DNA from 3 places in the Roseovarius conchicola genome. Region 3 is predicted to be linked to each of the others. Evidence: riboswitches for the same ligand, from Rfam matches in the RefSeq annotation. Region 3 holds a riboswitch; each other region holds the start of a gene.

Region 1 (2,263 bases), on a different contig from region 3:
GGCCACAGCGGCCAATGTCCCGACGATCAGCGCGGCCACCAAAGCCGCCGCGCCGATCCCGGGAATTGGGTTTACTGGCTGAGCGCGTCGAGCCATTCGGCCAGCGCTTCGTCCCGTGCCGCAGCTGCTTCACTCGGCGTCAACAGAAGGGATGTCTCAGGGGTGTGCAGCGTGTCGAAGCCGTCAGGCAAACCTGCCGCCGGGGTCACAGCAGGATACATCCAGTTGGTGGTCGGGATGATCTGTTGGAAAGGTTCGGTGACCATGAAGGCCAAAAACGCGTCGGCAAGGTCGGGCACATCCGAGCCTGCCAGTTTCGCGGCCACCTCGACCTGCATGTAATGACCTTCGTCAAAGGCGGCGGCAGCTTTGCTGGCATCTTCCTCGGCGATCAGGTGATAGGCGGGTGATGTTGTGTAGCTGAGGACCATGTCAGCCTCGCCCTCAAGGAAAAGGCCATAAGCCTCGGACCAGCCTTTGGTCACGGTCACGATATTGTCGGACAACTCGGCCCAGATGGCCGGCGCTTCGTCGCCATAGGCCGCCTTGACCCACAACAGCAATCCAAGCCCCGGCGTTGACGAGCGTGGGTCCTGGATTAGGATTTTGGTGTCACTTGCCGCCAGATCGCGAAAGTTCGAAGGGACAGCGGCATCGGCGTTGTGAATAAACGCGAAATAGCCCCAGTCGAAAGGAACGAATGTGTCGTCATTCCAGTCGACCGGCATGGTATACTCGGCGCTGACGGAATGCGGTGCGAACAGCCCTGTGTCCTTGGCCGCCTCTATCAGGTTGGTGTCCAGACCCAACACAACATCGGCATCCGAATTCTCACCCTCAAGGCGGATGCGCGACAACAGGGCCGCGCCATCCTCGATGCCGACAAGCTTCAGATCACACTCGCAGATCGCCTCAAAGGCCTCTTCCACTTGCGGGCCGGGACCCCAGTCCGCGACAAAACTATCATAAGTGTAAACGGTCAGTTCTGGCACATCGGCAGCAGTCGCAGATGTGGCACTCAGAATTCCCGCAGCAATCAGTAGACGTTTCATATCATCCTCCATTGCGGCGAGAGGGTAAGGACGATGAGAAACTCTACCCTTCCCTCCGCCGGTTCTAGCCGGTTCAGGTTCAACGGGTTCGCAAAAGAAGCATCTCAGCGCCGATGACGACGCACCCCGAGGTAGGTTCCAGCTAGCGGGATTTAAGCCTCGCTTCAACCACAATCTGATGCGTCAAAACAGCGTCAGAGATCGCATCATGCCAGCATGCTCTCGTCCAATGAGGGTGTCAGTGGATACGGACACTGCTTTGTCCTTCCGGACATGAAGGGCGCATCCATGCGGGCGGGCCGGCACGTCTGTATAAGTCGGGTTTGCGATGCTGCTGGACGAATCGTTGCGCCTTTTACCGGGAACGCGATCACCACTGCGGTGCCGGTCATCCGCGCCCCGAACTGGCCCCTCGTGGGATGCGTGGCGCTGTTGTGGGCGATTGCAATGGTGGCCAATGTGATCGACGCATTTGCCGTGCCCTCTCTCTATGCCTTCACGCCGGTTTTCAGGGAGTGCTGAAGGGATCACCTAAACCCCGGCATCTGAAGCCCGGCAAACACTGAATGACTTTGCTCGCGCTTTCCACCGGGTTCCAGGATCGGAAAGTGTCGCGTTACATGACCAGGCAGTGCTAGAACTCAACGCCTTGTTGTGCCTTGATCCCATCGCGAAACGGATGCTTGAGCGACTTTATCTCGCTCACCAGATCGGCAATTTCGATAAGCTCGGGCTTGGCGTTGCGCCCGGTCAGCACCACATGAGTCATCTCGGGTTTCTTATCGCGCAGAAAGCGCACGATCTCATCGATATCCAGGTAGTCATAACGCAATGCGATGTTGATCTCATCCAGCAGCACCATACGCACGGTGTCGTCCAGAATCAGAGACTTGGCCTTTTCCCACCCCGCCTCGGCTGCGGCAATGTCGCGGGACTTGTTCTGGGTTTCCCAAGTGAACCCTTCGCCCATGGCATGAAACTGACACAGATGCGCAAAGTGATCTTCGAGAATCATGCGCTCTCCGGTCTGCCAACTTCCCTTGATGAATTGCACGACAGCACAGGGCATGTCATGGGCGATGCACCTGAGAATCATGCCGAAACCGGCGCTGCTTTTGCCCTTGCCCGGGCCGGTGTGGACGATGATCAACCCCTTCTCATCCGTCGTACGGGCCATCATCTTGTCGCGTGCAGCCTTCTTCTTGGCCATT
Region 2 (2,263 bases), on a different contig from region 3:
AGGCCATCCTGCTGCTGCGCGATAACGAAGGGATTTTACGCGCCTATGCCAATACCTGTCGCCACCGCGGCGCGCGGCTGGTGGATGGCGAAGGATCGTGTAAGGGCCTGCGCTGCCCGTTTCATTCGTGGTTCTACGCGCTGGACGGGCGGCTGGTTTCGGCCCCCGAAATGGAGGCCGCGCAGGGTTTTGACAAGGCCGAGAACGGGTTGATCACCTATCGCGCTGAAGAACGGCTGGGTTTTGCCTTCGTCTGCCTGAACGCCGATGCTCCCGACCTTGACACTCATCTGGGCGAGTTTGCGGGCTTGCATGCGGACTGGCCAATGGAGTCACTGGTCAGTGTCCGGCGTCGGGTGCTGGAGGTGGAGTGCAACTGGAAACTGTTTCTTGAGGTGTTCAACGAATACTACCACCTGCCTTTCGTGCATCCCGATTCCATCGACAGCGTTTATGCGCGGCCCAATCCGCCCGATCCAGTACAAGGCGGTTTTGCCACCCAGTTCGGGGCGACCGATGGGACGGGTGGTCTGTTGGAGGATCAGCAGGACAAGGCGCTGCCCGATATGCCGGGTCTGCAAGGGTGCGCAAAAACGGGCGCACGCTATACGTGGGTGTTCCCGAACATGGCCTTTGCTGCCAACACGGACGCGCTCTGGTGTTACGAGGCCTACCCGCTGGGTGGGGACCGCTGCCTTGTTGTGCAAACCTCGTGTTTCCCGCCCGAGACGGTTGACCTGCCAGAGTTTGCCGAGAAGTCGGCGGCGTATCTGGATCGCATGGATGCCGCCCTGGACGAAGACGTCCCCGCCCTGATCAACCAACAGCGTGGGATGGCCAGCCCTGACGCCCGGCAAGGCCGGTTTCAGCCCGAGTTGGAGCCAAATGTTGCCGCCTTTGCCCGCTGGTATGCTGCGATTGGCATCTGACGCTGCTTAGGGCTTGACGCCGCATGCCAGAGCAGTAGCTATACCCACACGACAGGGGCGTCTTGAAAAAGGCTGAGAAGTACCCTTTGAACCTGAACCGGATCATGCCGGCGGAGGAAGTCGTGGGCCTGTTTTGACGTTCGTGCCCGCCTTCTTTCGTTCGCAAGGAGGCACAACGATGCAAGACGCAGGACACTACCTTGAAAACATGCGGGCCACTGCCCCGCTGGTGCAGAACATCACCAATTACGTGGCGATGAACGTCATGGCCAATGTGATGCTGGCGGCGGGGGCCTCGCCCGCCATGGTGCACGCACGCGAGGAAGCGGCAGAGTTCGCCGGGATTGCCTCGGCGCTGAGTGTCAATATCGGCACGCTTGATCCCGATTGGGTCGCGGCTATGGAAGCGGCGGCGCGCGTGATGAATGACGCGGGCAAACCCTGGGTGCTGGACCCGGTTGCGGTCTTTGCCACCGGATTGCGGCGCGAGGCGGGTGCACGGCTGGTGGCGTTGAAACCCACCGTGATACGCGGCAATGCCTCGGAAATTCTGGCGTTGGCGGGGGCCGAGGCCGCAGGCCAGGGCGCGGATGCGGGTGACAGCGTGGCCAGCGCCGAGGCCGCCGCACGCACCCTGGCCGCGCAGACAGGCGGGGTTGTCGCTGTCACGGGTGCGGTGGATTACATCACAGATGGCAGCCGCGCCTATCGTGTGGAAAATGGCGATCCGATGATGCCCAAGATCACCGCGCTGGGATGTTCTTTGACCGGCCTTGTGGCGGCTTTCGCCGTTGGACAGCCGACGCTTGAGGCAACGACAGCCGCTTTGGCCTATTACGGTCTGGCGGGTGAACAGGCCGCGCAGAAATCTGATGGCCCCGGCACGTTGGCGATGCATCTTCTGGATGCGTTGCACGCAATGACACCCGAGGCGTTGACGGCCCGGTCGCGGATCACTGAGGCATGATGGGGCCGGTCTATTTCGTCACCGATCCGGGGGCCGACCTGCCCGTTGTCGGTCAGGCCCTTGCCGCGGCGCGTGGTGGGGCACGGCTGATCCAGCTGCGCGACAAATCGGCGAGCACACCCGAGTTGGCGGCGCAGGCACAGGAGCTGCAAACCGTTTTGGCACAGCATGACGCCAAGCTGATCATCAACGACCGGGTCGATGTGGCCATCACGATAGGCGCATACGGATTGCATATTGGTCAGAGCGATGGAGATCCGCGCGATATCCGCGCCCGCATTGGCCCGGATATGATGCTGGGCCTGTCGGTGGAAAATGCGGATCAATTGGCTGATGTGCCGTTGGACTGCGTCGACTATCTCGGCGT
Region 3 (2,263 bases):
TGTAGTCCTGGACCAGATAGCGCATAAACGCTTCGCGCGGGAGTGTGCCATCGCCCAGCCCCCGCACAAAGTCATGCTGCGTGAAGGCAGACCACTGCGCACCTGCCGACGTGCGCCAATGAGAAAAGTCCCGACCATATTCCATCACTTCGCCCCGGGGTCGATCGCCAATTGCTCAAGGCCGCGTGTGCCTTCAACCAACCCGGCCTCGTTCAGGAAGGCTTCGAACCGCGCATAGCGCCCGGCATCCAGCGCGGCAGGACGCAGGGCAAAACGGGGCAGCGTGTCGTCCCAGGCCTTGGCGTTCAACGCGTCGTTCAGCTCGGCCGATGTGCCGGCGAAAAGCTCCCAGCTCTCGTGCGGATGATTGATGATGTATTGCGTGGCCAGCTCGGTGGCATGCAGGAAACGGTTGATCAGATCCATGTCCATCTCGGCAGGATTGGCGACATAGATCAGCTCATCATATGACGGCACACCTTCTTCCTCGACAAACATGCAGCGGCCCGGCACCCCTTCGATCTCCATCTGGTTCAGCTCGAAATTCCGGAACGCACCCAGGACCGCATCCACCTGGCCCGACATCAGCGAAGGTGACAGCGACCAGTTCACATTGACCAGTTCGATATCGTCCAGGGACAGGTCATGCTTGGCCAGAATAGCGACCAGCAGCGCCTCTTCCACACCCGCGACGGAGAACCCGATTTTCTTGCCCTTCAGGTCGGCGGGCGACTTTATCGGACCCTCCTCAAGCACCAACAGGCAGTTGAGCGGGCTGGCGACCAGCGTGCCCACCCGGATCAAGGGCAGCTCCTCAGCCACTTGTAGATGCAGTTGCGGTTGATAGGAAATCGCCAGATCGGCCTGCGCGGCGGCGACCATCTTGGGCGGATCAGACGGATCAGCCGGGGCAATCACCTCGACCTCAAGGCCCTGATCAGCAAAGTATCCCTTTTCCTGCGCGACAATAATCGGGCCGTGATTGGGGTTAACGAACCAGTCCAGAATGACGGTCATCTTGTCCTGCGCAAAGGCAGGCGTGGCCAGCAGAAAAGCGGCCAGAAGGGCGGCGAATTTCATGTTGTTTCTCCAGGGAAAAGGTTTGGTGAAATCCGTTGGCTCCTGACGCTGCAAAAGCACGCGCGGCGGCACAAAGAAAGCAGGGGGTGGCTCATTCCAGTCTTCCTTTCAACATCCCCTGAATCCGGTGGTGCGAAGGAAGAGCGAACGCAGGTTACGTCCCTTTGAAACTCCGTTCCCTCCGCCGGTACTGACCGGATCAGGTTCGATGGGTTGGTCATGGACCTCTCAGCGCCGACAAATCGGGGCACCCCAACGGATAAATCCGACCTAGCAGGGGGGTGACCAAAGGGCAAGGGGCACAAAAACTGCGGATAATTTTAGCTGTTGGCGCTTTGTTAAGGCGGGTTTGACAAGCTGCGCGGACAGTAAATGGAGGCAGGCAATGCATGGGCTGATCAATCGCGCGATTGAGCGATTCATCCGTGATACCTATGGGCGCGATATATGGTTGAAAATCGTCCAGTCGCTTGACCTTGGGCTGACCGAGTTTGAGGCGATGATGACCTATGACGAGGCGATCACACATCAGGTTCTGGACAGGGCCGCCGAGGTGTTGGAACGCCCTCGTCACGACTTACTGGAAGATATCGGCACCTATCTGGTTTCGCATCCCAACGTTGAGGCACTTCGCCGCCTGTTGCGCTTTGGGGGCATGACATTCGAAGAGTTCCTTCATTCGCTGGATGATCTGCCGGAACGTGCCCGGCTGGCCGTGTCAGATCTGCAATTGCCCCGGTTGGAACTGCGTGGCCATACCCGTGCCTCCTACAGCCTCGTGGTGCAGGCCGGGCAGAAGGATATCGGCGAGTTCGGTTACGTGATGATGGGGTTGTTGCGTACCATGGCCGATGACTATGGCGCGCTGGTTTATCTTGAGCACAAGGGCGGGCGGAACGGGACCGAGATCATCGCGGTGGAATTGCTGGAGACGGCGTTTGCAGATGGCCGCAATTTCAGCCTTGGGGCTGGGGTCGCGGGATGAGCAGGATGGACAAGATTGCAGCTGCTCACATGATGGATACGCTTTGCCCGATGCATGTGGTGCTGGATGCGACGGGCCATATCGTGCATGCGGGGCCGACATTGGCCAAACTGCGCCCCGCGGGGGATCCGACAGGCCTGCGTTTTCTGGAACTGGTCGAACTGAAACGCCCCCGGATTGGCACCACCATGCGAGAGT

Evidence for each region. A riboswitch is a leader RNA that binds a small molecule or an ion and turns the genes downstream of it on or off. The one in region 3 is predicted to bind thiamine pyrophosphate.
Region 1: it holds a riboswitch for thiamine pyrophosphate, as region 3 does, so the genes downstream of both, thiB (thiamine ABC transporter substrate binding subunit) here and V6N02_RS00205 (ABC transporter substrate-binding protein) in region 3, are expected to answer to the same signal.
Region 2: it holds a riboswitch for thiamine pyrophosphate, as region 3 does, so the genes downstream of both, thiM (hydroxyethylthiazole kinase) here and V6N02_RS00205 (ABC transporter substrate-binding protein) in region 3, are expected to answer to the same signal.

The regions. Positions count from the first base shown of each region.
Region 1 covers NZ_JBGEHK010000003.1:388,902-391,164, forward strand. The annotation lists gene V6N02_RS11125 (thiamine/thiamine pyrophosphate ABC transporter permease ThiP) at 1-96, opposite strand, end outside; gene thiB (thiamine ABC transporter substrate binding subunit) at 72-1,052, opposite strand; TPP riboswitch at 1,085-1,191, opposite strand; gene V6N02_RS11135 (hypothetical protein) at 1,269-1,574, shown strand; gene cobO (cob(I)yrinic acid a,c-diamide adenosyltransferase) at 1,687-2,263, opposite strand, start outside.
Region 2 covers NZ_JBGEHK010000002.1:630,780-633,042, forward strand. The annotation lists gene V6N02_RS08900 (aromatic ring-hydroxylating oxygenase subunit alpha) at 1-929, shown strand, start outside; TPP riboswitch at 973-1,065, shown strand; gene thiM (hydroxyethylthiazole kinase) at 1,108-1,896, shown strand; gene thiE (thiamine phosphate synthase) at 1,893-2,263, shown strand, end outside.
Region 3 covers NZ_JBGEHK010000001.1:44,799-47,061, forward strand. The annotation lists gene tenA (thiaminase II) at 1-145, opposite strand, end outside; gene V6N02_RS00205 (ABC transporter substrate-binding protein) at 145-1,080, opposite strand; TPP riboswitch at 1,240-1,345, opposite strand; gene V6N02_RS00210 (heme NO-binding domain-containing protein) at 1,466-2,065, shown strand; gene V6N02_RS00215 (GGDEF domain-containing protein) at 2,071-2,263, shown strand, end outside.